2 regions of the Streptomyces sp. NPDC020965 genome follow, and region 2 is predicted to be linked to the other one. Evidence: riboswitches for the same ligand, from Rfam matches in the RefSeq annotation. Region 2 holds a riboswitch; the other holds the start of a gene.

Region 1 (14,627 bases), on a different contig from region 2:
TACGCCGTCGGCACCCGGGGACTCGTCGTCCGCTCCGCACCGCGAACAGCCGTGAACGGGCACCACCCGGTGGCCGACGATCTGGCCGCTGTCCATCGAGGCGTGTTGTACCCGTCCGGGCGTGGCCGTGTGGAGGGCGAGGACGGCCAGACCCGCCGCGGTGCGGACATGGTGGGGGAGATGTCCACGGACACCGACCGCGTCGTCCGCGTCATAGGCCGCGGTGAGGAGGGCATGGCTCTCGGGCTGGGTGGCGTGCTGCGTCCACCGGGCCTGATAGCAGCGGTAGCAGGGGCCGGACGTCGGTGCCACCCTCGGTCCGACTGTGATGTGGGGGTGCTCGGCGACCACGGGCAGCCAGGAGAACCCGGACGCGTGGGCGGCGGCGTCGACCTGGTCGCACAGTTCGGTCATGGGCCGCCAGAGCGCGAGGACGACGGCCCGGATGCCGTCCGGAGCGGCGGACGTGATGTCGCCGGGACGGAGGGCCTGCGCTCCCCGTCCGGTGAGCTGCTGCTGGACGGCGACGCCGAAGTCGCCGACCCCCACGACACCGACATCGGTCAGGCGAACGGCACTGGCCACGGGTTCTGTTCCTCCTCGGTCGGGCAGGCATGGCCCATGCGGGCGAGCGCGGTGGAGAGGCGGGGGTGCGCCCGGAAGTTGGCCAGCGGATTGAGGGACATCGGCTGAAGGTCGGGGATCACGACGGCGACGGCGCTCAGCCCCACCCCCCGCATCTCGCTGGAGGTCAGGTCCACGGCCACGGCCTGCATCCCGGCGTCCGCGAGGCGGGAAAGGATGGCGGCGAGCTGACGCTCGGGGTCCTCCGGCAGCTCCGGCGCCCACGCGGATGGTGTCCGTTCGGCGAGACCGTCCAGCAGGAAGGCGAAGGCGCCCGCCCGCTCGGGCCGTGACATGAACCGGGCGCCGTCGACGACGGAGTGGAACTCCGCGTAGTCGTCGCGCGGTTGATCGTCGCCGTAGAACAGCCCCCGGGTGGTCAGCGTCTCCAGCATCGCGCGGTCGACGGCCTCGCCGTAGCTCCGGCCGTTACCCGCGCCGATGATCATCCGCACCTGGTCGTCATGAGGGGCGGACTGGAGGACGAAGACCGTGGGCACACCGATGTCGCTGGTGGCGTCGTAGAGGTACGTGTCGATGAAGCGCCGCCGGCTCCAGTCGATCAGCTGGCGGGCGTCGTCCGTCACGACCTCGTCGGCCAACGGCGGCAGCGGAAGCCGCTGGAGCCAGGTGAGCGCGATGGAGTCCCGCTCCAGGATCTCGTGGACCCCGCCGAGGACCGAGCGGGTCATATCGGTGTGGATGGAGAACCCGGTCGAGATGCCCGGACCGAAACGCTCGTCCGGTGTGCCGCGGAGCCCGTAGCAGGCGAGTGCGGCGGGCACCCAGACCTCGTTGCCACCGATCAGGTCCACCCCGCGTACCCAGCGGATACGGGCTTCGTCCGAGAAGGGCCGTACGCGGCAGCGTGAGTCCGCGAGTTCACGTTCCGAGCAGCGGGGCAGCCGGGAGGTGTCCAGTACGGGGCCGTCCAGTTCCGTGGCCTTCGCCCAGACCGGCTCGTGGTGAAGATTGGTACCGGCATACCGCTCGGCGCCTTCGGCGATGGCGATCGTACGGCTGAGATCGGCGTCGCCGAGGACCCGCCCACTCCCGCTGCCTTCGGCGTCCGGCGCGGACTCACCCGGCCGGCCGCTACCACCTTCGGTGGAGTAGATCTCCAGCCGATCGAGGCCACGGAGCTTCTGCAAGGGCTGGACGCGGGAGACAAGGCCGAGGGGCGAGACGAGAGTCGTCAAGGGCGCGGCCGTGACGTGGGTGGTCATGAGCCTCATTCGGAGAAGGGTTCTCGTTGCAGCGCGCCCGGGTGGGCCGGTGGCACCTGGCCCACCCGGGCAATCGAAGGAATTCAGCAGCCGTCACTCAGCGGCCGATAAAAGGCGCGCCTCAGTGCGGGGACGGCAATACCTACTCGCTCCCGTACGGACAGCACTGGGACGAGTTCGCCCCGGTTCTGTCCGAATCATCCTGAACCTCATCAAGCTCCAGTTCAGTCGCGAGTACCGCTGATTCCGACATATTCACTCCTCGCCGATCGACCCACTTGCGCCGATACCGAAGAGCACCCGGTCGAGCCCGGAGAATCCTGGACCTGGACCGAGCGGGCGGGCTGTTCAGCAGCCGCTGGTGTTGATGCAACCGCCGCCGGTGGTCGTGGTTCCCGTCGTGCTGGTTGTCCTGGCCAGCGCCATCGTGTCGAGGTCGTCCGCGGACAGCACCGAGACGACCGCGTCCCAGTTCTCGTCCGAGACATCCTGAACTTCAAGCTCCAACTCGGCCACGAGCATCGCGGATTCCGGCATATTCGCCATCCTTCCTCATCCTGCGCCAATTAAAGGAACGGGCAGGGCCTATCCATTCCTATCACCGGCAACAAGTCGAGTCGACTACACATTCGCGCGGAAGGATGACCATGCCCGGTTGGGGCGGCGTTACTTCTCGAATTCGAGAGACAGCGATGCTAGGGTCGCAAGGCATGGGAGATGTACAGTTCGGAGAATTCGACCTGATATCACGGATCGATGACATGTATTCCATTAAGAAGGCCATCTTCGGCCTCACGGAAGAAGCGATAGAGAACGATCGCACCCATGTACTCCGAGACTGCGAAAGCCCCGGATTCCGGGCGCTCTGCGCCACACACACCGACGGCCGGCTCATCGGGTTCACCTATGGAATGCCCGTCGCCCCTGACGATTGGTGGGCGGACGTGATACGCCCCCGTCTGGCGGAGAGCGGGCACGGAACCTGGCTGGACGACGCCTTCGCCGTCGCCGAACTCCACGTCCTCCCCGAGTTCCAGCGCCGCGGCGTCGGACGTGAGTTGATCACTGCTCTCACCGAGGCGAACGGCGGGCGCCGGTCGATCCTCACGGTGATCGAGGCCGAGTACTCGGCACACGGCTTCTACCAGTCGCTCGGCTACCGCGATCTCGCCCGCGGAGTGCTCTTCCCCTACCTGCCGGAGACCTTCACGGTCATGGGCGCCCCCCGGTCGCGCCTCCGGCCCGATCCATCAGACAGGCCCTGACCCGGCCCACGCGCCAGATCGCCCAGGGATCAACAGCCCACGGATCAACAGAAGGTGACCCATGCCCGCTCCCCTTGAGATCGCCCCGCTGGAGATCGTCAAGCCCTTGGAGATCGTCGAGATCTCTCCGCCGGTCCCGGACTCCGACCTCACGGTGTGGCTCGCCGATCTGACCTACACCCAGCAGAGCATCTCGTCCGAGATCATGCCGCAGGCGATCGGCATGCTGGCCACCTACGCCTCGACCCGGCTGAACCTGGCCAACCCGGTCCGGATCTTCAAGTACCCGGAGAGACTGGCCGAGGCGCTGCGCTGCGAGACGCCCCCGGACATCATCGGTTTCAGCAGCTACGTCTGGAACAGCCGGCTCTCCCTGGCCTTCGCGAAGCGGATCAAGGAGAAGTACCCCTGGGTGACCGTGGTCTTCGGCGGACCCAACTATCCGCTGGTACCGGGCGAGCAGGAGCCCTTCCTCCGCTCCCGGCTGGCGCCGTGGGTGGACTTCTACGTCGACCGCGAGGGGGAGCGGGCCTTCGCGGAGCTGCTGATCGGGCTGACCGCGTCCGGCGGGGAGACGGAGCCCGTGCACGGCACCGTGCCGGGGGTGCACTCGCTCGACGCGTCAGGGCAGGCGCATCTGCTCCCGCCGGGGCCGCGGCTGGCGAGTCTGCTGGAGGTCCCCTCCCCCTATGTGACGGGGCTGATGGACGAGTTCTTCGACGGCGCGCTGATACCCACCATCCAGACCAACCGGGGCTGCCCGTTCTCCTGCTCCTTCTGTGTGGAGGGGACGAAGTACTACTCGAAGGTGGCCAAGAAGAACTCCGACCGGGTACGGGACGAACTCCTCTACATCGGCGAGCGGATGGTGCCCCTGATCGAGCGGGGCGACAGCCGCAACGAGCTGCTGATCACCGACTCCAACTTCGGGATGTTCCCGGAGGACCTGGCGATCTGCGACGCGATCGTGGAGTGCCAGGACACCTTCGGCTGGCCCCGCTACGTCGATCTGACCACCGGCAAGAACAAGCGGGACCGGGTACTCGAAGCGATCACCCGCACCCGGGGCACCATGACGCTCTCCGGCTCGGTGCAGTCCCTCTCCCTCGAGGTGCTCGCCGAGGTCCGCCGCAAGAACATCGACACCAAACAGCTCATGGAGGTCGCGCTCGCCGCGTCCGAGCAGAACACCGGCACCTACAGCGAGGTCATCCTCGGCCTGCCGAAGGACAGCAAGGCGGCGCACTTCGACACCCTCAGCCAGCTCATCGCGGCCGGGTTCGACCGGCTCAACATGTTCCAGCTCACCCTGCTGCCCGGCAGCGATCTATGGACCGGGGACCAGCGGGAACAGCACTCCATGGAGACCCGGTTCCGGATCGTGCCGCGCAGCTTCGGGCAGTACGAGGTGCTGGGCGAGAACCTCGCGGCGGCGGAGGTCGACGAGGTCTGCGTGGGGCTCTCCACCCTGCCGTTCCCCGACTACCAGGACTGCCGGGAGATGAACCTCTTCGTCTCGGCCGCCTACAACGACGCCACCTTCGGGCTGCTGGTGAAGCTGCTGCGCGCCTACGGCTGCGATGTGTTCCGGTGGTTGGAGCTGATGTACGAGCGCCGGCCCGGGGCGGACCTCCGCGCGGTGCTGGCGCGGTTCAGGGAGGAGACCGGCGGTCAGCTCTGGGCCTCGCGGGAGGAGGCGGCGGCCCACGCCGAGGAGAACATCGATGACTACATCACCGGCCGGTTCGGCAGCAATCTCCTCTACACCTATCGGGCGCGGATGCTGACGCTCGCCTTCCGGGACCTCTCCCGCGCCGCGACGGACGCCGCCCGCGCGACCATGGAGGAACAAGGCGCACTCACCCCGGTCATCGATGAATTCATCGCCGAGGCCGGTGAGTACCACTGGTTCCTGCTGGCGGATGTGCTGAGCAGCCGGGCCGATACACCTCTCCGGCAGGACGCCCGCTTCGATCTGGACGCCTTCGCGGCCGATCCGGGCCCGGTGGAGCGTTTCGCACTCACCGCTCCGGGGAAGCGCACCTTCACTCTGTCGCCGAAGCAGGTCGAGTTGATCGGAACGTACCTCGCGCAGTTCGGCGACGCGGCGTGGGGAATCGGCCGAATGTTGACCAAAGTCAGGTTCCAGGATCTGGTTCGCACCGCGAATCTTGACTGAAGCCTCTTATCGCTCCGAGCCGATGTCACGGCGACCGGTTTGCATCATGCCAGGTCAGAGCAAGCATGATTTTAAAACTTTCTTATATATATAGAGAAATTCCTCCGTGATCACTTAAATATGAGTCACCCTGTCCGGAGCAGCCACCGCCGACTGAGCCCAGATCCAGACACGGGGAATGGAGCAGCCCGAGAGACACAGCCCGCCTCGGTGGGATCTCATGAGGAGAACGGGTAACGGTGACCACAGCACACGCAGCGACAGAGAGTTGTCCGAGTCAGCCGCTGAAAGAGCTCCGGATAGCTGTCTACGCAGAGAACGAACTGCTTCGGCTGGGCTTGCAGAGCATGCTCGCGAGGGCCTTTCCGGCACCGAACGTCCAGTTCCTGCACGATGAAACCGATCGCGTTCGCCTTCCCACGGATGTTGTTGTCCTGTCCACGTCCAACAGGAAACGTCTACCCGAGACGCCACCGGAGCGAAGCATCCCGGCACCCCGAGTGCTGGTGATCGTCGATGACGCCTGGATCGAGTCGGGAGACGTCCTCAGGGACTTCCCGGCCGACGGATATCTGGCCCGGGAGGATCTGACGGCCGATTCGCTGCACCGCGCCTTCTCCGATATGGCGTCCGGGCGGATGCCGCTACCGCTCCCCCTGGGCAGGAAGCTGTTCGACCGGGCGCGCGAGGGCGCGGGGCCGGTGCCCACGCGATCGATTCGGCTCACCCCGCGCGAGGAGGAGGCCCTGCTCCATCTGGTGGCCGGGCTCAGCAACCGGCAGATCGCGCGCCAGTTGGGCATCTCCGAACACGGCGTCAAGCGGCTGGTGAGCAGTGTCCTGATCAAGTTGGGGGTCACCAACCGCACGGCCGCGGTCGCGGCGGCGCTCCAGTCGGGGCTGGTCGCCTCGGGCTGACCGCACCGGGTAGGTGCCGGTGCCCCCCACCGCCGGCACCTTCCCCCGACCGACGGCCCTGAGGCCGATAGCGCTCGGGCCTCGGTCACCCCGACGAACCACCCCGCGCCCCGTGAACCACCCCGGACGCACATCACACCCCACGCACCGCTCCGGGCGCACGCCCCAAGCTCTCGCGCACCCTCACGCGCCGCCGCCGGAGCCAAGCGTCTCCCGCCGCACGAGCCCCCCCTCGCCCCGCCCGGGAAGCCCCCCCCAACCCCCCGGCGGGGGCTCCCGCGACACACCCCTCGCTGGCCCTCCCCGGCCCTTCCCCGGCCCCTGCGGGCCCCCGCCCGCCCTCCGTCGAGGCACCCCGCCCACCCCCGTACGCCCGCCCCGCCAAGGGCCCGCAGGGCCGTCTTTGGATCGCTCCCGCACCGGCACGACACAACATCTGGGGGGTGCCTCATCCAATCGCCCCCACATGTATGCTCGTCCTCGCTGTCGTCCGCAGAGGAATCCGGTGTGAATCCGGAACTGTCCCGCAACGGTGTGCTGTGGTGCGCTTTGTCGTACCCGCAAGTCCGAGCGTCTGCCGACAGCGCACCCGGCTCGACCGACCCGGGTGCCGAGACGTCCGGGCCTCGCGGCTGGGCCGGTGGACGCCGTACGCAGTGCTGCCCTCTTCCGGGGTACGCATGTGCCCCGGCACCGCCTCCTCCGCCCGTCGGCCCGCGAGCCGAGCGAGGGAGAGCACCACGTGACCATCGCGCCAGCCGATCCGGCTTCAGGCATCTCCGAGCAGATGTCCGAGCAGCTTGCGGACGGACCCGGGACCGCACTGCTGCGGATCCTGACCGACCTCACCGCCGATCTGCCGGACACCGACCCCGGACGCGTCGCCGCCGCCGCGCTGCGCGGTCGGCACGCCGGGTCGGACACGGCCGAACTGCGCGGACTCGCCACCGACGCCGCCGCGGGTCTGATCTCCGACGACCCCGCCTACTCCCGGCTCGCCGCCCGGCTGCTGACCCGCACCATCGCCGAGGAGGCGGCGGGCCAGGGCTCCGTCTCGTTCTCCGCTTCGGTCGCCGTCGGTCACGCCGAGGGGCTGATCGCCGACCGCACGGCCGCGTTCGTGGAGCTGCACTCCGCCCGGCTGGACGAGATCATCGACCGCGAGGCCGACGACCGCTTCGGCTACTTCGGTCTGCGCACCCTCTACAGCCGCTACCTGCTGCGCCACCCCATCACCCGCCAGGTGGTCGAGACCCCGCAGTACTTCATGCTGCGCGTGGCCTGCGGGCTGGCCGAGGACGACTCGGTCCGCGCCCTGGACGAGGTCGCCGCGCTCTACCGACTGATGAGCCGGCTGGACTACCTCCCCTCCTCCCCCACGCTCTTCAACTCCGGCACCCGGCACCCGCAGATGTCCTCCTGCTACCTGCTGGACTCCCCGCTGGACGAGCTGGACTCGATCTACGACCGGTACCACCAGGTCGCCCGGCTCTCCAAGCACGCGGGCGGCATCGGGCTCTCGTACTCCCGCATCCGCGCCCGCGGTTCGCTGATCCGGGGCACCAACGGCCACTCCAACGGCATCGTCCCGTTCCTGAAGACCCTCGACGCCTCGGTGGCGGCCGTGAACCAGGGCGGCAGGCGCAAGGGCGCCGCCGCCGTCTACCTGGAGACCTGGCACGCGGACATCGAGGAGTTCCTGGAGCTGCGCGACAACACCGGTGAGGACGCCCGGCGTACGCACAACCTGAACCTCGCGCACTGGGTGCCGGACGAGTTCATGCGCCGCGTCCAGGCCGACACCGACTGGTCGCTGTTCTCCCCCGCCGACGTGCCCGAGCTGGTCGACCTGTGGGGCGACGAGTTCGACGCCGCCTACCGGTCCGCCGAGACCAGGGGCCTGGCCCGGAAGACCATGCCGGCCCGTGAGCTGTACGGCCGGATGATGCGGACCCTCGCGCAGACCGGCAACGGCTGGATGACCTTCAAGGACGCCTCCAACCGGACGGCCAACCAGACCGCCGAGCCCGGCCACACCGTGCACTCCTCGAATCTCTGCACCGAGATCCTGGAGGTCACCGACGACGGCGAGACGGCCGTCTGCAACCTCGGCTCGGTCAACCTCGGCGCCTTCGTCGTGGGCGACGACATCGACTGGGAGCGGCTGGACAGCACCGTCCGTACCGCCGTCACCTTCCTCGACCGCGTCGTGGACATCAACTTCTACCCGACCGAGCAGGCCGGCCGCTCCAACAGCCGCTGGCGCCCGGTGGGCCTGGGCGCGATGGGCCTCCAGGACGTCTTCTTCCAGCTCAAGCTGCCGTTCGACTCCCCGGCCGCCCGCGCGCTCTCCACCCGGATCGCCGAGCGGATCATGCTCGCCGCGTACGAGGCGTCCGCCGAACTCGCCGAGCGCCACGGCCCGCTGCCGGCCTGGGAGAAGACCCGTACGGCGCGTGGCGTGTTCCACCCCGACCACTACGGCGTCGAGTCGGCCTGGCCGGAGCGCTGGGCCGCGCTGCGCGAGCGGGTCGCCACCACCGGTATGCGCAACTCGCTCCTCCTCGCCATCGCACCGACCGCGACGATCGCCTCCATCGCCGGTGTGTACGAGTGCATCGAGCCGCAGGTCTCCAACCTCTTCAAGCGGGAGACGCTCTCCGGCGAGTTCCTCCAGGTCAACTCGTACCTGGTGGCCGAGTTGAAGCGGCTGGGCGTCTGGGACGCGCAGACCCGGGAGGCGCTGCGCGAGTCCAGCGGCTCGGTCCAGGACTTCACCTGGGTCCCCGCCGAGGTCCGTGAGCTGTACCGGACGGCGTGGGAGATCCCGCAGCGCGGTCTGATCGACATGGCCGCCGCCCGGACGCCGTTCCTGGACCAGTCGCAGTCGCTGAACCTGTTCCTGGAGACGCCGACCATCGGGAAGCTCAGCTCGATGTACGCGTACGCCTGGAAGCAGGGGCTGAAGACCACGTACTACCTGCGCTCGCGCCCGGCGACCCGGATCGCCCGTGCGGCCGCCGCCACACCGGTCGCCGCCGCCCCCATCCCCGTACAGCCGGCGCCCGAAGACGCGGTCGCCTGCTCCCTGGAAAACCCCGAGTCCTGCGAGGCGTGCCAGTAATGTCGACCCCCACCCAGAACGGCACCGCCCAGAACGGCACCGCCGTCAACGGCGCGCCCGCGAACAACGGCGTCAAGAACCTGCTCGACCCCGGCTTCGAGCTGACCCTGCGCCCGATGCGCTACCCGGACTTCTACGAGCGCTACCGGGACGCGATCAAGAACACCTGGACGGTGGAGGAGGTCGACCTCCACTCCGACGTGACCGATCTCGCCAAGCTCACCCCCGGTGAGCAGCACATGATCGGCCGGCTGGTGGCGTTCTTCGCCACGGGCGACTCGATCGTCTCCAACAACCTGGTGCTGACGCTCTACAAGCACATCAACTCCCCCGAGGCCCGGCTCTACCTGAGCCGTCAGCTCTTCGAGGAGGCCGTGCACGTCCAGTTCTATCTGACGCTGCTCGACACCTACCTCCCCGACCCGGAGGACCGGTCCGCTGCCTTCGACGCGGTCGAGGAGATCCCCTCCATCCGGGAGAAGGCGCAGTTCTGCTTCAAGTGGATGGACTCGGTCGAGAAGATCGACCGGCTGGAGACCCAGGCCGACCGCCGCCGTTTCCTGCTCAATCTGATCTGCTTCGCCGCCTGCATCGAGGGGCTGTTCTTCTACGGCGCCTTCGCGTACGTGTACTGGTTCCGGTCGCGCGGTCTGCTGCACGGTCTGGCCACCGGCACCAACTGGGTGTTCCGCGACGAGACCATGCACATGAACTTCGCCTTCGAGGTCGTGGACACGGTCCGCAAGGAGGAGCCGGAGCTGTTCGACGACGCCCTCCAGCAGCAGGTCACCGACATGCTGAAGGAGGCCGTCGAGGCGGAGCTGCAGTTCGGCCGCGATCTCTGCGGTGACGGACTGCCGGGCATGAACACCGAGTCGATGCGCGAGTACCTCCAGTGCGTCGCCGACCAGCGGCTGACCCGGCTGGGCTTCGCACCGGTGTACGGCTCCGAGAACCCGTTCTCCTTCATGGAGCTACAGGGCGTCCAGGAGCTGACGAACTTCTTCGAGCGTCGCCCGTCCGCCTATCAGGTGGCGGTCGAGGGCTCGGTGGACCTCGGCGAGGACTTCTGAGCCGACCGCTGGTGGGCGGGGCCCCGGACCGTGCGTGATCTCGCGCGGTCCGGGGCCCCACCGCGTTCGGCGTCCCGCAACTGGCGGTCGATGGCCCGTTCCCGCGCATGGCCGATGAGGGAGGGAAGGGCGAGGAGGACGAGGAGAACAGAGACGAAGAGGTAGTCGAGGAGTGCGCTCATGTCCTCCACTCTCGTCTCCCGGTCCGATAAACATCAGTGGCAGGACTGTCATGGAACATCGAATTACTGCCACACTCGGGGGATGCTGACCAACGTGGCCGCCGTCCTCCTCGACGGCATACATCCCTTTGAACTCGGCGTCATCAGTGAGGTGTTCGGCCTCGACCGCAGCGCGGACGGTATGCCCGTCTACGACTTCGCGGCGGTCTCCGCGGCCGGGCCCACCCTCACCACCCACGCCGGATTCACCATCGGCGGCCTCCAGGGCCTCGACCGGCTGGCGGCGGCGGACCTCATCGCCGTCCCGACCGGGAGCGCCTATCCCACCCGCGCCTACCCCGATGAGCTGCTGGTCGCGCTGCGCGGGGCCGTGGACCGGGGCGCCCGGGTGCTCAGCGTCTGCACCGGCGCGTTCCTCCTGGGGGCGGCCGGACTGCTCGACGGCCGCCGCTGCACCACCCACTGGCGGCACACCCAGGAACTGGCCCAACGCCATCCGCGCGCCATCGTCGACCCCGATGTGCTGTACGTGGACGAGGGATCGGTCATCACATCGGCCGGCACCGCGGCCGCCATCGACGCCTGCATCCATGTGCTGCGACAGGAGCACGGGCCGGAGGTCGCCAACCACATCGCCCGCCGGATGGTGGTGCCACCGCACCGCGACGGCGGCCAGGCGCAGTACATCGAACGCCCGCTGCCGCGCACCCGGTGCGACACCGTCGGCGAGGTCCTCGGCTGGATGGAACGCCATCTGGACCGGGAGATGACCGTCGACCAGCTCGCGGCGAAGGCTCATATGTCACCGCGTACGTTCGCCCGCCGCTTCCAGCAGGAGACGGGGACCACGCCCTACCGATGGCTGCTGCGACAGCGGGTACTACTGGCACAGGAGTTGCTGGAGTCGACGGACGAGACGGTCGACGCGATAGCGAGCCGTTCCGGTTTCGGCACCGCGGCGGCGCTGCGCCACCATTTCATCCGGACCCTCGGGACGACGCCCAACACCTACCGCCGGACCTTCCGGGGCCCCGTACAGACGGCCCCGCGGCCGGCCCCCCAGCCGGTCACAACAGGCTGACGGGGGCGGGCCGGGCGGGTGGTTCAGTCGTTGGCGACGACCGGGTAGCGCGGGGTGCCCTCCGCCATCTGGCGCAGGGCGTCCTTGCGGTCCCGCTTGGAGAGCCGGTCGATGTACAGATAGCCGTAGAGATGGTCCGTCTCGTGCTGGAGGCAGCGGGCGAAGTAGCCACGGCCACGGACGGTGATCGGGTTGCCCCGCAGGTCCTGGCCGCGCACCACCGCGTAATCGGGGCGGGCCAGCTCGGCGTAGGCGGTCGGGACGGAGAGGCAGCCCTCGTTGGAGTCGTCGAGCACCCGCTGGTCCGGGGGCAGCTCGTCCAGCACCGGGTTGACCACATAGCCCGTGTGCCGCACGCCGTCGTCGTCCGGGCAGTCGTAGACGAAGACCTTCTGGTCGACCCCGATCTGGTTGGCGGCCAGGCCCACGCCCTCCGCCGTCTTCTGGCTGGCGAACATGTCGTCGATCAGCTGGGCCAGCTCGTCGCCGAACTCCGTGACGTCCTGGCACTCCTTGTGGAGCACCGGATTGCCGACGACCGTGATCGGACGCGAGGTGCCGCGCTCCCGGTGAGCGAGCTCACGGGCCTCGCAGTCCTCCGTGTCGACGACGAATCCTTCGTCATCCACACCGTCCACACCGACCAAGCGGTCGGCCTGCTGGTCCGTCTCCTGCTGCGAGGCCATGTCAGCCGTACGCCTTCCTCGGTACTCAATGAGTGGTCGCGAATGAGTGGTCGCGCGACGAGTGGTCACGCTGTGTGCGCCCAGCGCCCGTACAGTCTACGGGCGGTCCATGGGCGGGGTCAGCAGACTTCTTCCAGATCCCGCCACTCGCGGCTGTCCGGGCTGTCGGCGACCCAGCCGTCCAGCAGGCCGCGCACCAGGCCCGCGGGGGCCGCGATACCGCACTCGCGCTCCGGGGACCACAGCTCTCCGGCGGTGCGATGACCCAGCGGTCCCGGATGGCCGGGTTCGCTGTGGTCGTGCGGGTCGAGGTGCTCGCCCTCGCCCTCCGCGCTCGGCATCCGGCTCTCGGAGCAGGACCGGCAGAGCAGCCGCACCGACGACGACCAGTCCTCGGCGGCGAAGCCCGCGTCGGACGCGAGCCGCTCCAGGGCGTCCCGGTCGGGTTCCGTGGCGGCCTCCAGCAGCACCACCCAGGTGGGCACGGGAGAGGGCGCCCACAGCTCGATCTCGTCGAAGACGGGGTACGAGGGGCCGGCCGATGTGGTCCGCTCGCCGTTGGGCACTCCGTCGTGGAGCACGACCTCGCCCCAGCGGCGGCCCGAGGACGGCAGCGGGATCGACAGCACCTCTATCCGGGCCGGATCCAGCCTGCGCCCCCACACCACCTCGGCCTCGCCCTCGGGCGACAGCCGTACGGCCGCGCTGCCGAGGTCCATGCCGACGGTCTCACCGCTCGCACCCGCGCCCACACCACCGGTGCGGGTGGGCACGCCGGGCACCTTGAGCCCGTACGCCTGCCAGGCGCGGCGGGCCAGCGGCCAGTCCTGGAGCGCGGTGGCCGCGATGCCGACGTTCCACCAGTCGGGAGCGCCGGCCTCCTTGTCGAGCAGGGCCACGGCCCGCAGCCCGGCGGCCCGCGCCTGCTCCCAGTCGTGCCGGAACTTGTGCAGCAGGGCCAGATTGAACCAGGACTCAGAGAGCCAGGGCTCCAGGTCCGCCGCCCTTGTCAGCAGGGCCCCCGCGTCCTCGTACCGCCCGTCGCCGATCAGCGTGAACGCGCGGTCCGTGGCCTGCCGCCACGAGGCGGAGGGCCGATGCCGTACCTTCCCGAAGATCCTCACGATTCCCGCCTGCCGGTCGCTCGGGCATGTCCCCCGGACGCTGTCCCTGTCCGTCTGCTCGACACGGTGTGGTGTGTCTGCTTGACGCTGCTTGTCTGTCCTCTTTCGCATCCAACCATGCCGGGTCGGGGGCTGGCTCATTACCCATGGGTTACCCACGGTCGACCCGGACCAGACCCCGGTCTCCGGTCCCCCTCGATCAGCCCGGGGAGGCCGGAAGGGCGCCTCCCCGCGCCAGTACCCGGGCGAGGGATTCGACAACCTCCGGCTGATAGTCCCGCCCGGCACCGAGCCGCAGCCGTTCGAGTGCCCCGAGCGCCCCGCCCGCACTCCCTCCGCTTCCCCCGCCGAGGTCGTCGTATGCGTTGACGGCGCGGACAATACGGGCGGGCAGTGACTGTTCCCGGTACGGGTCGGCCTGTCGCTCCACTACGACGGCGACGGCGGCGGGCACCCCGGTCTGGCGGACGACCGCCCCGCCGAGGAGGGCGATCCGGCGCTGCTCGGCGATCGGGAGCCGGGCGGTGGCCCCCTCGGGCACCGGGTCGACCAGCGAGAGCTGGCCGATGTCGTGCATCAGCGCCGCGTACTCCAGCACGGTCAGCTCGTTCCCGTTCAGACCCATCTCCCGGCCGACGGCGGTACTGAGCTCGGCGACCCGGTGGGCATGTCCGGCCCTGGTGTACCCGGCGATCTCGGTGGACCGGGCGAGGGAGGCGATGGTCTGCCGGTAGGTGGTCCGCACGGCCTCGTAGCGGCGGAAGGAGAGCTGGGTGAGCAGCAGCGGTACGGAGAAGACGGGCAGCGCCCAGAGCCCGGCGACGGCGACCGCGAGTGCGATCACCGCTCCGGTGGCGCAGACCGCGGAGCCGATGCCGAGCATCGAGCGGAGCTCGTCCCGGAGCAGGGGGCCGTAGGGGAAGCCGGTGCGGGCGCGGAGTATCACCGCGCCGAGCACGGCATCACAGAGGGCGGTGAGCACCAGCAACAGCAGGAGGAAGAGCGCGTGGGCGGCGCCCTGGCCCACTTCGCCGGAGTTGTAGAGCGGTTGGAAGCACACGGCGGCGAAACAGACCGTGAGGGCCCGCCGTACGACGTGGTCGAGCGCGGAGCCCTCGCCACGGGCCATATGGGGCACCGCCCCGG
Region 2 (14,627 bases):
CCCGTTCGGCAGGGTGCACTCCACATGCGGGGCGGTATCGGATTCGGCCGGGATGTCCAGGCCGAGACGTCGGTAGAAGGCCAGGGAGGCGGCCATGTCGGCGGTGGCGATGCCGATCGCGTCGAGTCGTGGGGTCATGGGCTCCAACCTAGGCCGGGATCGGTACGTGCGTCTTGAACGAATCGGACCTCGTGCCGTACGGGTGATCTCGCGCCCCGGCAGGCGTGGCGGCGTGATTCCGGCCGCAAGATCACTGGGAGGGGGACGCACCAGCGGAAGGACCCACTGATGACCACGCGCCCCACCCGACCCACGGCCCGTCGCGGCGGACACCGGTTCCGTACCGCCGCCGCCGTGCTGTGCGCGCTCGCCGTGCTCCCGGCCGCCACCGCCGTGGCGCTGGAGGAACCCCCGCCGCCGACCACCCCCGCCGCGGAGCCCTCGTCCGACGCGACGCCGCTGCCCGCTGAGCCGTCTCCACCCGACGGCACGCCGGTGCCCGCCGTCACGCCGGCGGCCACCGTGACATCCCCGCCCGCCACGACCCCGGTGCCCGACCCGGACCCCGTACCCTCCTCGTCGGCTCCTACGTCGGCTCCTACGTCGGCTCCGACGCCGGCCCCCACCGAGGCGAAGCCCGACGCGATCGTCACCATGGGCGACAGCTTCCTCTCCGGTGAGGGCGCCCGCTGGCTCGGCAACGCCGAGGGCCTCAAGAACTTCGGTGGCGTCCCCCAGGCCCTGCGGGACGCCACCGACCGGGTGACGGCGTCGGGCCTCGGCCTGGACAAGATCTACACCGCCGACTGCCGGCGCTCGGTCGCCGCCGAGATCGTGGACGCCACCGCCACGCACGTCAACATCGCCTGTTCCGGTACGGAGGCCGAACAGCTCTCCCGGGCCGTCGGAAACAGCGAGGCGCAGCTCGAACAGGTGCGGAAGCTGGCGGTCGGGCACACCGTCAGGACCGTCGTCCTCTCCGTCGGCGGGGACGACGTCCAGCTCATCAAGACCATGAAGGCGTGCGCCGACGCCTGGCAGAACAATCGGTACTGCTCGACCGACGCGGCGATCACCACCCCGGTGGCCGAGCGGACGCGGACGGTCGGCGACAAGGTGGTGAAGGCCGTCCAGGCCGTCAGGGAGGCGGTCAAGGAGAGCGGTGTCACCCCGAGGATCGTCGTGCAGTCCTACCCGCTGCCCCTCGCCACCGGCGACCCCACCACCACCGCCGCGCACGACGAGAACAGCTGGGACCGCTGGAGCGCGTACGGCTGCCCCTTCTACAACCGCGATCTGAGCTGGCTCGGCACCGGGGCGGGCCCCGCCCTCAACACCGAGATCAAGAAGGCCGCCCAGCGGGCCGGTGCGGACTTCGTGGACCTCGGCCGGCTGCTCGAAGGGCACCAGGTCTGTGGCAAGGACCCCCTCCAGACCTCCTTCGCCGCCGACGGCACCATCGTCAGACCGACCGCCGCGCGGGCCGAGTGGGCCCGCTATCTGCCCCGTACGAGGGCCGGACTGCCCGCCGACGAGGAGCGCGAGCTGCTCCATCCGAACTACTACGGACAGCGGGCGCTCGGCCGGTGTCTGACCCTGGTCGTCAGCAAGCTGCCCACCACGGCCGTGGGTTCGACCGCGCGGTGCGTCGGCGCGGCGGGGCAGGCGCCGGACGCGGTCACCGTCTCGTACGCCGACTGACGCCGGAGCCCCCACCGGACGGATCGGACCGGTGGGGGCGGCGGCCTCGGTTCAGCTCCTGGCGGCCGTCGCGCGCCGCGCCGTGCTCGCGCCGTCGCGCGGGGCGGCCCTTGGCACGAGGAGTCGCTCGGTCAGTTCGCCGAAGACCAGCCCGAAGACCGTCCACAGGGTCGCCTGGATCGCGAGCGTCGACAGCCGGAACTCCCAGACCACCGAGGCGGGGAAGCCCTTCGGCACCTCGTTGTACGACGGCAGGAACGCGAAGGCGATCCCCACGGCGACGACGAACGCCGCTCCCGCCACGGCCGTCGCGTGCCAGTTCCCCAGCCGGGGGGCGAGCCGCTTCCCCAGGATCACCGCGGCCACCGCGAGCAGCACGCTGAGCACGACCATCAGGAAGTACACGGTCGTGCGTTCGCCGATGGTGTCCGGGTCGCCGACGGCCGGCGGATTCGGCGGATACTTCAGATACGGCACGACGTACACGGCCAGCAGCGCGCCGAGGGCGACCAGCGCGGCCGTCGCGCGCGGACCGAACCGGCCGACGCGGCCGAGGGCGACACAGGTGGCGAGCGCCGCGACGCCACCGACGGCGACGCCGAAGACCAGCAGACCGGTGGCGAGTCCGGCGGTGGACTGCATGGTCCGGCTGACCAGCTCCTCGCCGCCGTGCTCATGGCTGTTGGCCTCCTCGAAGGCGATGGCCGCGTCGACCGGGCCCTCTCCGAGGAAGTACGCGACGGCCAGGGCGACGGCGCCGGCGATCAGGCCCGCGACCATGCCGCGGACGAGCAGGGCTCTGACGGATATGGAGTTCATGGATGGTTCCCCTGGGCGATGTCGATGAGACGGGTGCTGAGTGGTCGTGCCTCAGTGGTGCTGTCTCAGTGGCAGGGGAAGCCGAGGAGATGGCGGCCGTCGTGCACCCATTCGTGCACGCTTTCGCCCGAGATGAGCGAGGTGGCGCCCTGCTCGGCGCCGACGAAGTAGAGCAGGATCAGTGCCAGGACGCCGGTGAAGACGGCCCAGGGCGCGATCTCCTTGAGCGATACGGGGACGATCGCCGGTGCGGTCGGTGACACGGACGCCGATGCGGCGGACTGGGCCATGGCAGAACCTCCAGAGGGAACACGCGTCCCGTTCGTGGTGCCGTGAAGACGAGGGTGCCGGGTCTGACTTCCCGCGGAGATACGGGTACACAGTGGCGCGACCGTGCCGGATTCGCACCGGACTTCCGTCACACCTTCGTCATGTACACGCGACCGTACCGCTTGAGGGCGGGGGCCGCCATGGCGTGGGATGGCCGAAAACAACGGCCCCCGGGGGGGGCCTGACGGAAGGGGCGGATATGACGGTACGGCTGACACTGGTCTCACCGGCGACCACGAGCGCGCTGCGGGAGGCGCGCTTCGGGGGCGATGAGGGACTCGACGGACCGGGCCTGCGTGCCGCCGGGGCCGCCGCGGGCGCGCTGCCGCGCCCGGACCGGGCGCTGACCGGCCCCTCCCGCCGCTGCCGCGAGACGGCGACGGCGCTGGGCCTGCGACCGGAGCGGGTACCGGCGCCCGCCGACTGCGCCATGGGCACCTGGCACGGCCGGACCCTGGACGAGGTGAGCGCGGCGGAGCCCGCCGCCGTCTCCCGCTGGCTCAGCGACCCTTCGGCGGCGCCGCACGGCGGGGAGTCCCTGCGGGAGTTGTGCGGGCGGGTGGGGGCGTGGCTGGATTCGCTGGACCCCGGCCATGTGGTGGCGGTGGTGGAGCCGGGGGTCGTCCGCGCGACGACCGTCCGGGCGCTGGACCTGCCCCTGGAGACCTTCTGGCGGCTGGACGTCGCCCCGCTCACCCTGACGCGCCTCTCGGGCCGCCTCAACCGCTGGAACCTCCGGTGCGGGTCCGCCCCCGGGGGCGGGTGAGCGTGCGGCGACGGAGTCCACCGACCCGGAACGGCCCCCGGGCCATCAAATGCCGGCTCCCGGTCCAACGGCGTTGTTAGCGTGTGCCGTTGAATGAGGGGAAGACGATAGATGACATCGACCACGTTCCACATCGGGGGAGAGCTCGGCGTACGGCGGCTCGGCTTCGGAGCCATGCGACTGCCGACCGAGCCCGGCCCCGATCGGGAAACCTCACTGAACATCGCCAGGCGCGCCGTCGAGTTGGGCGTCACGCTGATCGACACCGCGCACATGTACGGCGGGGGCGCCAACGAGGAACTGCTCGCCGAGGCCCTGTACCCGTACCCGGACGGGCTGCTCATCACCACGAAGGTGGGCATTGCGCGATCGAGTCCCACCGCCCAGTGGAAGCTCGACGCACGGCCCGACGTCCTGCGCGACCAGGTCGACCACGCCCTGCGCCGACTGCGCGTCGACCGGCTCGACCTGCTGCAACTGCACCGCATCGATCCGGAGACCCCCCTCGCCGACCAGCTCGGCGCGCTGCGGGAACTCCAGACCGCGGGCAAGATCGGACTGATCGGGCTGTCCGAGATCACCGTCACCGAACTCGACCAGGCGCGGCGGATCGTCGAGGTCGCGAGCGTGCAGAACCGGTACAGCGTGGTGGACCGCGAGCACGAGCCCGTACTCGCGGCCTGCGAGGCGGCGGGGATCGCGTTCCTGCCGTGGCGGCCGGTCGCCGAAGCGGCTCCGGGCGGGGCGGCTTCGGGCGGAGCGGCTTCGGGCGGAGCGGCCGAGCTGGCCGCGGTGGCGGCGGAACTCGACGCGACCCCGGCGCAGGTCGCGCTCGCGTGGCTGCTCGACCACTCCCCGGTCATTCTCCCGATCCCCGGCACCGGCCGGCTCGACCATCTGGAGGAGAACGTGGCCGCGGCCGATCTCCGGCTGACCCCGGTACACCGGGAGCGTCTGGACCGGCTGGGGCCCTCCGGCGGGGTAGGCGTCTGAACCCCGGCGACGGGCTCGCCGGGTGAGGGAGCGTCGGCGGCCCCCGGTATCCAGGAGGCCGCCGACGCCAAGGGGTGGGGTCAGCGCTTCAGGATGCCCTCGAACTTCGCCCAGTCGTACATCTGGTGCACCGCCTGTCCGAGGATCGGCACGCTGATGTGCTCGAACACGTCCTCGATCAGGTCGATGTCACCGGTCACGATCAGCGGCCCGGTGATGTTGAGCAGGCCACCGGAGCGGGGCTCCCGCTCCTGGGCGTGGGCGGTACCGCCCGACAGTGCCAGGGCCATACCGGCCGCCATCGCCACCACTACACCCGCACTGCGTACACGACGGAACATCAGCTCTCCGTTTCTGGGGACCTCAGGCTCTCCGCACCCGCGCATGTCAACCAGCCCTGAGGGCAGGGGAGTTGGGGGAAACATCGCCGCGCGGGCCGAAGTGATGATCAGCTTGCCATCGGGTCAAGGGCAAGTAAAGTGCCTGCCAGGAAGTAAATGATCATCACATCGGGAGTGGTCCCGCCGATACCCCGGGCGCCCTCGCTGCCGGACGGTTCGTCAGCCGGGCCGCACCACTTCACCGTTGAGCTCGCCCTCGCGCGCGCGGAGCAGGCGGTTCACGGTGGCGCGCGCCTCCCGGGTCCGCTCCAGTGCCGCGAGGGTCTCCGGGGCCACGGTGCGTGCGCGGGATCCGCCGTCGGCGGAGTGGCGCAGGACCTCGGCCCGTATCAGGCGGTTGCTCTCCCGCAGATGGCCCAGCAGTTGGGAACGGGCGTCGGTGGCCAGCGCGTCCCCGTCGCCCGCTCCCCGGGGCACGGCGATCAGCTCGCGGGGCACGTCGACCGAGTCGGTCCGCAGGTCGATGCCCGCCCGGTACGCCTCCTGGCCGAGCCGCACGGTCTCCTCGTCGAACCGCTCCAGATCCATGGGGCGGTGGGCTTCGAGCTCCTGGACGGCGCGGTCCAGCGCGTCGAGCCAGGCCCGGCTCGTCACCCTGATCAGCAGGAGTCGGGCGGTCTCGGCCTCCCGCCAGAGGGCCAGTTTCTCGCTCTCCTGCTCCTCAGTCTGCCGCCGGTGCAGTCGCAGGGGTCCGTAGACCCCGCCGAGAGCGGTGAGCCCGGCGCCGACGAGCGCTCCGACCGCTCCGTACAGTGCCCCGATGTCCGCCATGCGTCCCCTTCTCCGGAGGCGCCAACCCGTCTCCGTGTGCGCCATGTTGATCAGAGCGTACGATGGCGTCCCCTCGGCGGGAGGCCATGGAGAAGGGGTGGGCACGTGCTGAGACCGCTCGGTGCCATGTCCCCGCGGCGGATCGGTCCGTATGCGATTCTCGCCCGGCTCGGCGGCGGCGGGATGGGCGATGTGTACCTCGGCCGCCGCGACGGCGAGCATCAGCCGGACGCGCTGGTGGCCGTGAAGACGATGCGTCCCCATCTGGTGGACGACCCGTCCTTCCGCGACCGGTTCCGGCGGGAGACGGAGCTGGCCGGCACAGTGCGCGGCCCCTGTACCGCCATGCCGGTGGCCGCCGACGCGGACGCCGACCCGCCGTGGCTGGCCACCCGCTACATCGCGGGGCCCACCCTGGGTGCCGCGCTCCGGCGCTGCGGTCCGTTCCCGGAGGACGCGGTCCGGGCCCTGGGCGCCGATCTCGCCCTGGCGCTCGCCGAATTGCACACGGCCGGGATCGTCCACCGGGACGTCAAGCCCGGAAATGTGCTGCTCGACCGCGACCGTGCCCTCCTCATCGACTTCGGTCTCGCCCGGATATCCGGGACGACCACGCAGGTGACGAGCGAGGGCGGGGTACTCCTCGGCACCCCCGACTTCATGTCCCCGGAGCAGTTGCGGGACAGCCGGACGGTGACCTCCGGATCGGACGTGTTCAGCCTGGGCGCGCTGCTGTGCTTCGCGGCGACCGGGGTGAAGCCCTTCGGCGATGGACCGGCCGCCGCCGTACAGCACCGGATCGCCCAGGGGGCGCCGGCGCTCGACGCGGTGCCCGAGGGGCTCAGGGACATCATCGGGCGCTGCCTGGACCCGGTTCCGGCCCGCCGCCCCCGGCCCGACGAGCTGGCGGAGCGGTGGGGTGCGGGCACCCGGTGGGGCGGCTGGCCGGTCCCCGTGCGGGAACACGTCGAGGAGTACCGGCGCGAGGCCCGGGAGGTGTGCGCCGCGGCGGTGCCGCTCCCGGCCCCCGGGCCCCCGGACCGGGACGCGGCCATGGCTCCCCGATCGCCCGAGGTGCGGAACGAGCCCTCGGTGGACCGGCCTTCAGGGGTTTCGGAGGCTTCGGAGGTGGGGCACGAGCCCCCGCCCGGCAGCCGGGGACAGCGCCGCCGCGTGGCCCTGGCCCTGATCCTCGCGCTGGTGTCGGTGGTCGGCGCGGGCACCTGGCTCTGGCGGGCCGGCCCCTGGCGGGACGGTACGGACTCCGCGCCGCCGGCGCGCGGCCCCGTGGCACTGCCGGCGGGCGTCGACGACCGGGGCACCGCCGATTCCTCCCGCGTCCTGCCGCGGGGACCGGCCGGCACCCCGCCCGGCTGGCGGCCGTGGCGCGGCCGGCTGGCCGGACCCGCGCTGGGCTGCGCCGCGGGGACGAAGGTGCTCGTCTGCCGCCTCACCGACGGCACCTACACCGCGCTGGACCCCGCCGATGGACGGCGGCTGTGGACCATCGGCAGCTACGACCCCGGTACGGATTCGTACATCAGCCCGACGGGACTCCAGGTCTTCCCGGCCCAGAGCAGCCAACCGACGGTCCACGGCCGGAATGTCGTCCTCAGCACGGACGGCTGGCTCCAGGCGCGCGACGCGCGCACCGGGAAGCTCCGCTGGGAGCGGGAGTCGGCGGGCGCGCTGGCCGTCCGGTCCCGTCCGCTGGTCGGCGACGGCATGGTCTTCACCGTGACCTCGCCGAAGCAGGACGCGCCCGGGGTGACTCCGCGCCTCTCGATGACGGCCTTCGCCCTGTCGGACGGCCGGGAGCTGTGGACGAGGGCGCTCTCCGCGCAGGAGTACGCGCGGGCGGAGCTGCTGGACTTCGAACCCGTCGCGTACGCCGACGGCCTCGTCCACGCGCTGAGCGATGGGGGCCTGGTCTCCTACGACGGCCGCACGGGCGCCGCCCGCGGCCAGGCGGCGAGCGAGGCGAAGGGGTGCGACACGCTGGCGGTCACGGGACGGGCCGCCTTCTGCTCGCACCAGGAGGACAGGGCGACCAGCCCGGTCCTGCACCGGCTCGACGCCACCACCCTCCAGCCGGTCGGCCGACCGATGGCGCCGAAGGGACCGCCGATGGGCTATCTGAGCCGGCTCGCCGCGGTGGACGACCGGATCGCGGTCGTGCTCGCCCCGGGCGCCGCGGCGGACCCGGACCTCGGAGTGGACGAGAAGGTGCCCGGTGTGGTGGTCCTGCTCGATCCGCGCACCGGCGCGGAGCGCGGCCGTTATCCGCTCTCCGCCAGCGCGGGCACCTCCCCCCTGCCGTCCGGCGCCGACCAGGTGGTCACCGATCCGATGATCGTCGGTGATGCCGTCGTGTACGCGGACCACTCGGCCCTGCACGTCATCCCGCTGACGGCGGACGGGCGTCCGGGGCGGGCACGCGTGGTGCCGGTGGCCGGCGCGCCCGGACCACGCCCGGAGGAGCGGTACGACCGGGTCCGGGGACTGAACCTGGCGCGGGAGATCAGACCCCCCGTCATGATCCCGCTGGGAGACGCCGTCCTGATCGTCTACGACAAGGGGACCATCGTCTCCGTACCCCTGCCGGAGTGAGCGGATACCACCGTGCTGGAACCCTTCCCCCCGGAACACCCGCCCCGGCTGGTCGGCCCCTACCGGCTGCTCGCCCGGCTCGGCAGCGGCGGCATGGGCGAGGTGCATCTGGCCTGTCACGCCCTGGCCCCCACCGCCGACCCGGCGCGCATGGTCGCGGTGAAGACCATCCGCGGGGACCTGGAGCTGGACAGCCGCTTCCGGCGCCGGTTCGCCCGGGAGTACGCCGCCGCCCGCGCCGTACGCTCCCCGTACACGGCCGCCCTGGTGGACGGCCGGGCCGATGACGAGGACCCCTGGCTGGCCACCGCGTACGTACCGGGCCCGTCGCTCGCGGAAGCGGTCGGCCGGAGCGGGCCGCTGGACGAACCGGCGGTCCGGGCGCTGGGCGCCGCGCTCGCCGACGCCCTGCGCGGGGTGCACGGGGCCGGACTGCTGCACCGGGACCTCAAACCCGCCAACATCCTGCTCTCCGCCACCGGTCCCCGGCTCATCGACTTCGGGATCGCCCGCGCCTTCGACGCCTCGGCCCTGACCCGGGCGGGGGCCGTGGTGGGGACGCCGAGCTTCATGGCACCGGAGCAGCTCGCCGGCCGGCAGGCCCTCACGGCCGCCACCGATGTGTTCTCGCTCGGCTCGTGCCTGTACTTCGCCGCCACGGGTCGGATCCCCTTCGAGATCGCCGATATCGCCGCCATCGGCGACCCCCGGACGGCCCGGCAGGACGACGGACGGACCGCGGCGCTCCTGAGCGAGGTGCCCCCCGGGCTGCGCCCCGTGCTCGGGCGCTGTCTGCGCGCCCGTCCCGCCGGCCGGGCCACTCCGGAGTGGATCGCCGGTCAGTGGGCGGTTCCAGCCGGCGCGTTCCCCTGGCCGCCCGGTGTGCGGACGCTGATCGCCGACCACGAGGAGGCGGCCCGGCGCTGTGGTGCGGTGCTCCTGGCACAGCTGACCACCGGTGACCGGGACGCGCCGGTCCCGCACGCGCCGACGCTGCGGGGCGACGTTCCGCTGGGGAGCACGCCCCGGCTTGTACGGCGGAAACCGCGCCGGGCGCTGATCGCGGCGCTGGCGGTGCTGAGCGTCACCGCGGCGGTGCTGGTCGTCTCGGCCGACGACCGGGGGAAGTCCCCGCCGAAGCGGCCCGCCGCCGTCCTGCCCGCCCATCTCGCCCCGTACACCGGGGAAGGACGGCCGAGGGACTTCGGGAAAGGCGCCGTCTCCCGGCTGCACCGCCCCACCAACTGGTCCCCCTGGACGGGCCGGGCCCAGCCCGGGACCGGGCCGTGCGCGCTCGACGGCACGATCCTGTTGTGCGCGAGCGAGGGCGGTGGGCTGACCGCCCTGGACGCTGACTACGGCCGTCAGCTCTGGTTCCATCGCGGTGCTCCGGGCCCCGGTGCCTCCCCCGCCAACCTCGCCGTCGTCGCGGGCGTGGCGTACGTCAACGGCGCCCGGGGGACGGACGGGTTCCGCGTCAGCGACGGCGAACGGGTCGTCCATCACGATCCGCCGCCCGGCCGCCACATGGGCGGCGCGGAGACGGTCGACGGGGTCATGTACTCCGTCTACGCGGGTCTCTCCGACAGCGACGACTCCGGACTGCTCATCGCGCGGAAGCTGGGTACCGGGGAGGGAGACGGCGTCGACGGCGGGCGGGAGCTGTGGCGGGTCCGGCTCTCCGGAGGCCCCCAGCACCCCCTGGTCGCCGAGGGCCGTGTCTATGTGCCCCGGCGCCAGGGGCTGATCTCCTTCGACGCCCGCACCGGGGGTGGCCGGGTCGACAGCGACGGCGTCGACTGCGAAGGGGGGCGGGTGCGGGAGGGCCGGCTGGTGTGCGTGGGCGCCGACGAACAGGGCGGTGTGCACATCCTGGACGCCCGCACACTGAAGCGCCGTTCGGTGATCGGTCGGGGCCGCCAGGTGGCGTCGGGCCCCGCGCTCGGCCCCGGTGGCCTGCTGGCGATCGGCGACGGAAAGACCACCTCCGTCCACAACATGGCCACCGGACGGACCCTGTGGTCGAAATCGCTGAGATATCTGGATGGCCGGCCCGGACCGCTGTACTTCGCGGACGACCGTCTCATCGGGGTCAACGGCGCGCAGGTCACGGCGTTCGCCATGGCGTCCGGGGAGGACCGCACCACCGAATTCCCCGGACCGAAGGACTGGCAGACGGACGAACTGCTCGCCAACGGCGAATGCCTCGCCGTCGGCGGGATCCTCTACATCACCTTCTCGGACGGGACAGTGGTGTCCGGCTATCTACCCGCCCCCGACTAGGTCGTGTCTTCAAAGTCCCGTCTGGCTGCCGTGCCCTGGCAAGCACGCCCCCTGGGCCCTGCGGGCCTGGGGGGACCCCCACCCTGCGTTGTCGTCAGTCGCCAATACACCGCATTGACTCTCCCCCAGCCTCCGGCCGGGAGGTGCCCCCATCCTCCGCCTTGGGATCCGTCCCCTCGGCCCTTGGGGGCCTGGGGAGACCCCATGCACCAGACCCCGCCAGCCCCGCCCTCCGGGCGGACGACGCTACTTTGAAGACACTCCCTAGGCCCTGTCCGGGCGCCGCGCCGTCACGGCAGCGGCTGCTCCGTCCAGATCACCTTCCCCACCGGGGTGTACCGCGTCCCCCACCGGTCCGCGAACTGCGCCACCAGGAACAGCCCCCGCCCGCCCTCGTCGGTGGTCGCCGCCTGCCGCAGATGCGGCGAGGTGCTGCTGTGGTCCGACACCTCGCAGATCAGCGCCCGGTCCCGGATCAGTCGCACCTGGATCGGGCCGTCGGCGTAGCGGATCGCGTTGGTGACCAGTTCGCTCAGGATCAGCTCGGTCGTGAACGCCTCGTCCTCCAGCCCCCACTCCGCGAGGGTACGGGCCACCGCCGAGCGGACCTCGCCGACCGCCGACGGGTCGGACGGCACCTCCCACCCGGCCACATGCGAGGCGTCGAGCACCCGGGTACGGCCGACCAGCAGGGCGATATCGTCGCGCGGCCGGGCCGGCAGCAGCGCGTGGAGCACCACCTCGCAGATCTCCTCGGGCGTACGGTCCGGCCGGCCCGCGATCGTGTTCCGCAGCACGGCCATGCCCTCGTCGATGTCCCGGTCCCGGTCCTCGACCAGGCCGTCCGTGTACAGCACCAGACTGCTCCCGGCCGGGAGGTCCAGCTCCAGGGTCTCGAACGGCAGCCCGCCCAGGCCGAGCGGCGGTCCGCCGGGGATGTCCGCGAAGACCGCGGTGCCGTCCGGTCGGAGCACCACCGGCTGGACATGACCGGCCCGCGCCATCGCGCAGCGCCCGGAGGCCGGGTCGTAGATCGTGTAGAGGCAGGTCGCGCCGGTGACCTGCGCCTCGCCCCCGCTCGCCTCGTCCTGGTCCAGCCGGGCGACCAGTTCGTCCAGATGCCACAGCAGTTCGTCGGGCGGCAGGTCCAGGGTGGAGAAGTTGTGCACCGCCGTCCGCAGCCGGCCCATGGTGGCGGCGGCGTGCAGACCGTGGCCCACCACATCGCCCACCACCAGCGCCACCCGCCCGCCCGGCAGCGGGATGATGTCGAACCAGTCGCCGCCGACCCCGCCCACCCCGCCGAGCCCGGCCTGCGCCGGACGGTAGCGGTAGGCGGCATCGATGGCGTTCTGCTCCGGCAGGCCGCGCGGCAGCAGACTCCGCTGGAGGGTGACCGCCATGGCGTGCTCGCGCGAGAAGCGGCGGGCATTGTCGACACTCACCGCCGCGCGGGCCACCAACTCCTCCGACAGGGAGCGGTCCTCCTCGTCGAACGCCTCGGGCCGCTCCGAGCGCCAGAACATCGCCACGCCCAGAATCGCGCCCCGGGCCCGCAGCGGTACCGCGATCATCGAGTGGAACCCGGACTCCACCAGCCGTGCCGCCCGCTCCGGCGACTGCTGCTCCCAGCCGTCGTAGGCGCCGAGGTCCGGTTCCAGGATCGCCTCGCCCTTGCCGAGGCCGGCGCCCATCCGGGTGGTGGGCAGGTAGTGGATGGTGGTGCCGAGCCGGAAGTGCGGGGTGTCGTCCCCCACGCCGCCAGCGGCGATCCGCCGCATGGCGGCGCCGGCGCCGGTCGACGTCGGCTCCTCGCCGCGCAGGACCGCGTCCACCAGGTCGACGGTGGTGAAGTCGGCGAACCGGCCGATGGTGAACTCCACCAGCTCCTCACAGGTGCGCACCACGTCCAGGGTGGTGCCGATCTCCGTGCCCGCGTCGTACAGCAATTTGAGCCGGCCCTGGGCCACATCGGCCTGGCCGCTGAGGGCCTGGAGTTCGGTGGTGTCCCGGAGCGTCGCGACGCTGCCGGGCGGTCCGCCGGCCTGGTCGGTGGGGCGCTGGTTCACGGCCAGCAGACGGTCTCCGACCCGGTGCACCTCGTCGGTGATGACCCGGCCGGAGGCCAGCAGCCGCGCGGTCTCCGGATCGAGTCCCAACTCGGTGACCTGGCGGCCCTCGACCGTGGGCGGCAGATCGAGCAATCGGCGCGCCTCGTCGTTGGCGAGCAGCAGCCGCCCGTCGCCGCCGACGATGAGGACGCCCTCCCGTACGGCGTGCAGGACCGCGTCGTGGTGCTCGTACATCCTGGTCATCTCCACGGGCCCCAGGCCGTGCGTCTGGCGGCGCAGCCGGCCGGTGACCAGGGCGGTGCCGCCGGTGGTGAGCAGCAGCACTCCGGCCGCCGCGCCGAAGAGCAGCGGGAGCTGGTCCTCCACGACACCGCTGACCCGCTCCAGGGTGACCCCGGCCGATACCGCGCCGATGACCGTGCGGTCGGCGCCGAAGACCGGGACGGTGGCCTGCACCAGGGGGCCCAGCGTGCCGTTGATCTTCTCGGTGACGACCTCGCCGGCGAGGACGGGCCGGAGGTCGCCGATGAACTTCTTGCCGATCCGGTTGGGCAGGGGGTGGGTGTAGCGGGTGCCGTCGGGGCTCACCACGGTGATGAAGTCGACGTGCGAGCGCTCCCGGGCGTTCCGTGCGCTCGGCTGGAGGATCGCGGTCGGATCCGGGCTCTTGAGCGCGGCCTCCATACCGGGTGAGCTGGCGAAGGTCTGTGCGACGGAGACGGAACGGTTGACCGCCTCGCGTTCACTGGCCGCGTGTGACTGGAGGACGAGCGCGACGATGCCCGCCGCGACGAGCAGCAACACGATCGCCACTTGGAGGAGAAAGACCTGGCCTGCGACGGTTCGCATGTGCAGAACCGACCGCGGGCGACCGTAACGTGCCGCCATGTCCTCTTTCTACACCTCCCGTATACGGTGGGCTATCCGCGCACCGTAGAACGCGGAAGTCGCGGGCGCGACGCGTTCGCGCAAATCTCGTCGCGGCTCACCTCGCACGGGTGACCGTCGGACGCCCCGTACGGAAGGTGCAGAAGGCACGGAATCGCGGGGACGCGGGGGCGGGGGGCTCGCGGCCCCGCCCCCCCCGCCCGGCCCCGCGTCAACCCAGCCGCAGCACCTGCGTCAGCGCGTCAGCGACCGCCGCCTCCGGGTCCGGCACATAGCCGGGCGACCGCCAGGCGACGAACCCGTCCGGGCGTACGAGGACGGCGCCCTCGGGAGTCGTCCCGTGCGCCGCCGCCCAGTCCGTGCCCTCCTCCGGGACCAGGTCCGCCAGCGGGCCGTCACCGATCGCATACACGTCCAGCGGTACGGACAGTCGCGCTGTGGCCTTGTGCGCCGCGTCCCGCCAGACGCCGCCGTCCCCGCAGAGCAGCACCGGCGCCCGCTCGTACAGATCGAGCGTGGAGAGGCGTTCGCCCGCCCGGGTCAGCCAGAGGTGCGGCGCCCGGGTGCCCGGCTCGCCCGACAGTTCCAGCCGGTCGGGGACGACCGGGCGGGTCTGCTCCACGCCGTAGACGGCGCCCCGCGGGTAGCCGTAGCCCATGGCGACCGTGAGGATCCCGCCACCGCGGCCACCGGGCGTGATCGGCGGCGCATAACCGGGATGACTGTGTTCCGCCGAACGGGCCGACGCGCGCTCGCTCGTCGCCCTGGCCACCGGAAGCCGCTCCTCGCCGTAGGTGTCGAGCAGCGCCGGGCCCGCCCAGCCGTTCAGCACGGCGGCCAGCTTCCAGGCCAGGTTGTGCGCGTCCTGGATGCCCGTGTTCGAACCGAAGGCGCCGGTCGGGGACATCTCGTGGGCCGAGTCACCGGCGAGGAAGACCCGCCCGGCCGAGTAACGCCGCGCCACCCGTTCGGCGGCGTGCCAGGGGGCCTTCC

What was found. A riboswitch is a leader RNA that binds a small molecule or an ion and turns the genes downstream of it on or off. The one in region 2 is predicted to bind cobalamin.
Region 1: another riboswitch for cobalamin. It lies ahead of ACH4S7_RS10365 (ribonucleoside-diphosphate reductase subunit alpha); the one in region 2 lies ahead of ACH4S7_RS21775 (CbtB domain-containing protein).

What each region holds. Positions count from the first base shown of each region.
Region 1 is NZ_JBIRRE010000002.1:771,461-786,087, reverse strand. It holds gene ACH4S7_RS10395 (TOMM precursor leader peptide-binding protein) at 1-585, opposite strand, end outside; gene ACH4S7_RS10390 (YcaO-like family protein) at 564-1,850, opposite strand; gene ACH4S7_RS10385 (hypothetical protein) at 2,199-2,387, opposite strand; gene ACH4S7_RS10380 (GNAT family N-acetyltransferase) at 2,612-3,115, shown strand; gene ACH4S7_RS10375 (B12-binding domain-containing radical SAM protein) at 3,177-5,294, shown strand; gene ACH4S7_RS10370 (LuxR C-terminal-related transcriptional regulator) at 5,801-6,211, shown strand; cobalamin riboswitch at 6,665-6,808, shown strand; gene ACH4S7_RS10365 (ribonucleoside-diphosphate reductase subunit alpha) at 6,954-9,335, shown strand; gene ACH4S7_RS10360 (ribonucleotide-diphosphate reductase subunit beta) at 9,335-10,408, shown strand; gene ACH4S7_RS10355 (hypothetical protein) at 10,363-10,590, opposite strand; gene ACH4S7_RS10350 (GlxA family transcriptional regulator) at 10,673-11,671, shown strand; gene def (peptide deformylase) at 11,695-12,357, opposite strand; gene ACH4S7_RS10340 (tetratricopeptide repeat protein) at 12,477-13,481, opposite strand; gene ACH4S7_RS10335 (HD-GYP domain-containing protein) at 13,681-14,627, opposite strand, start outside.
Region 2 is NZ_JBIRRE010000007.1:81,060-95,686, reverse strand. It holds gene ACH4S7_RS21790 (VOC family protein) at 1-138, opposite strand, end outside; gene ACH4S7_RS21785 (hypothetical protein) at 289-1,701, shown strand; gene ACH4S7_RS21780 (CbtA family protein) at 1,753-2,520, opposite strand; gene ACH4S7_RS21775 (CbtB domain-containing protein) at 2,586-2,810, opposite strand; cobalamin riboswitch at 2,848-2,976, opposite strand; gene ACH4S7_RS21770 (histidine phosphatase family protein) at 3,050-3,616, shown strand; gene ACH4S7_RS21765 (aldo/keto reductase) at 3,728-4,609, shown strand; gene ACH4S7_RS21760 (hypothetical protein) at 4,690-4,950, opposite strand; gene ACH4S7_RS21755 (hypothetical protein) at 5,170-5,781, opposite strand; gene ACH4S7_RS21750 (PQQ-binding-like beta-propeller repeat protein) at 5,887-8,391, shown strand; gene ACH4S7_RS21745 (protein kinase) at 8,404-10,674, shown strand; gene ACH4S7_RS21740 (SpoIIE family protein phosphatase) at 10,965-13,634, opposite strand; gene ACH4S7_RS21735 (FAD-dependent oxidoreductase) at 13,846-14,627, opposite strand, start outside.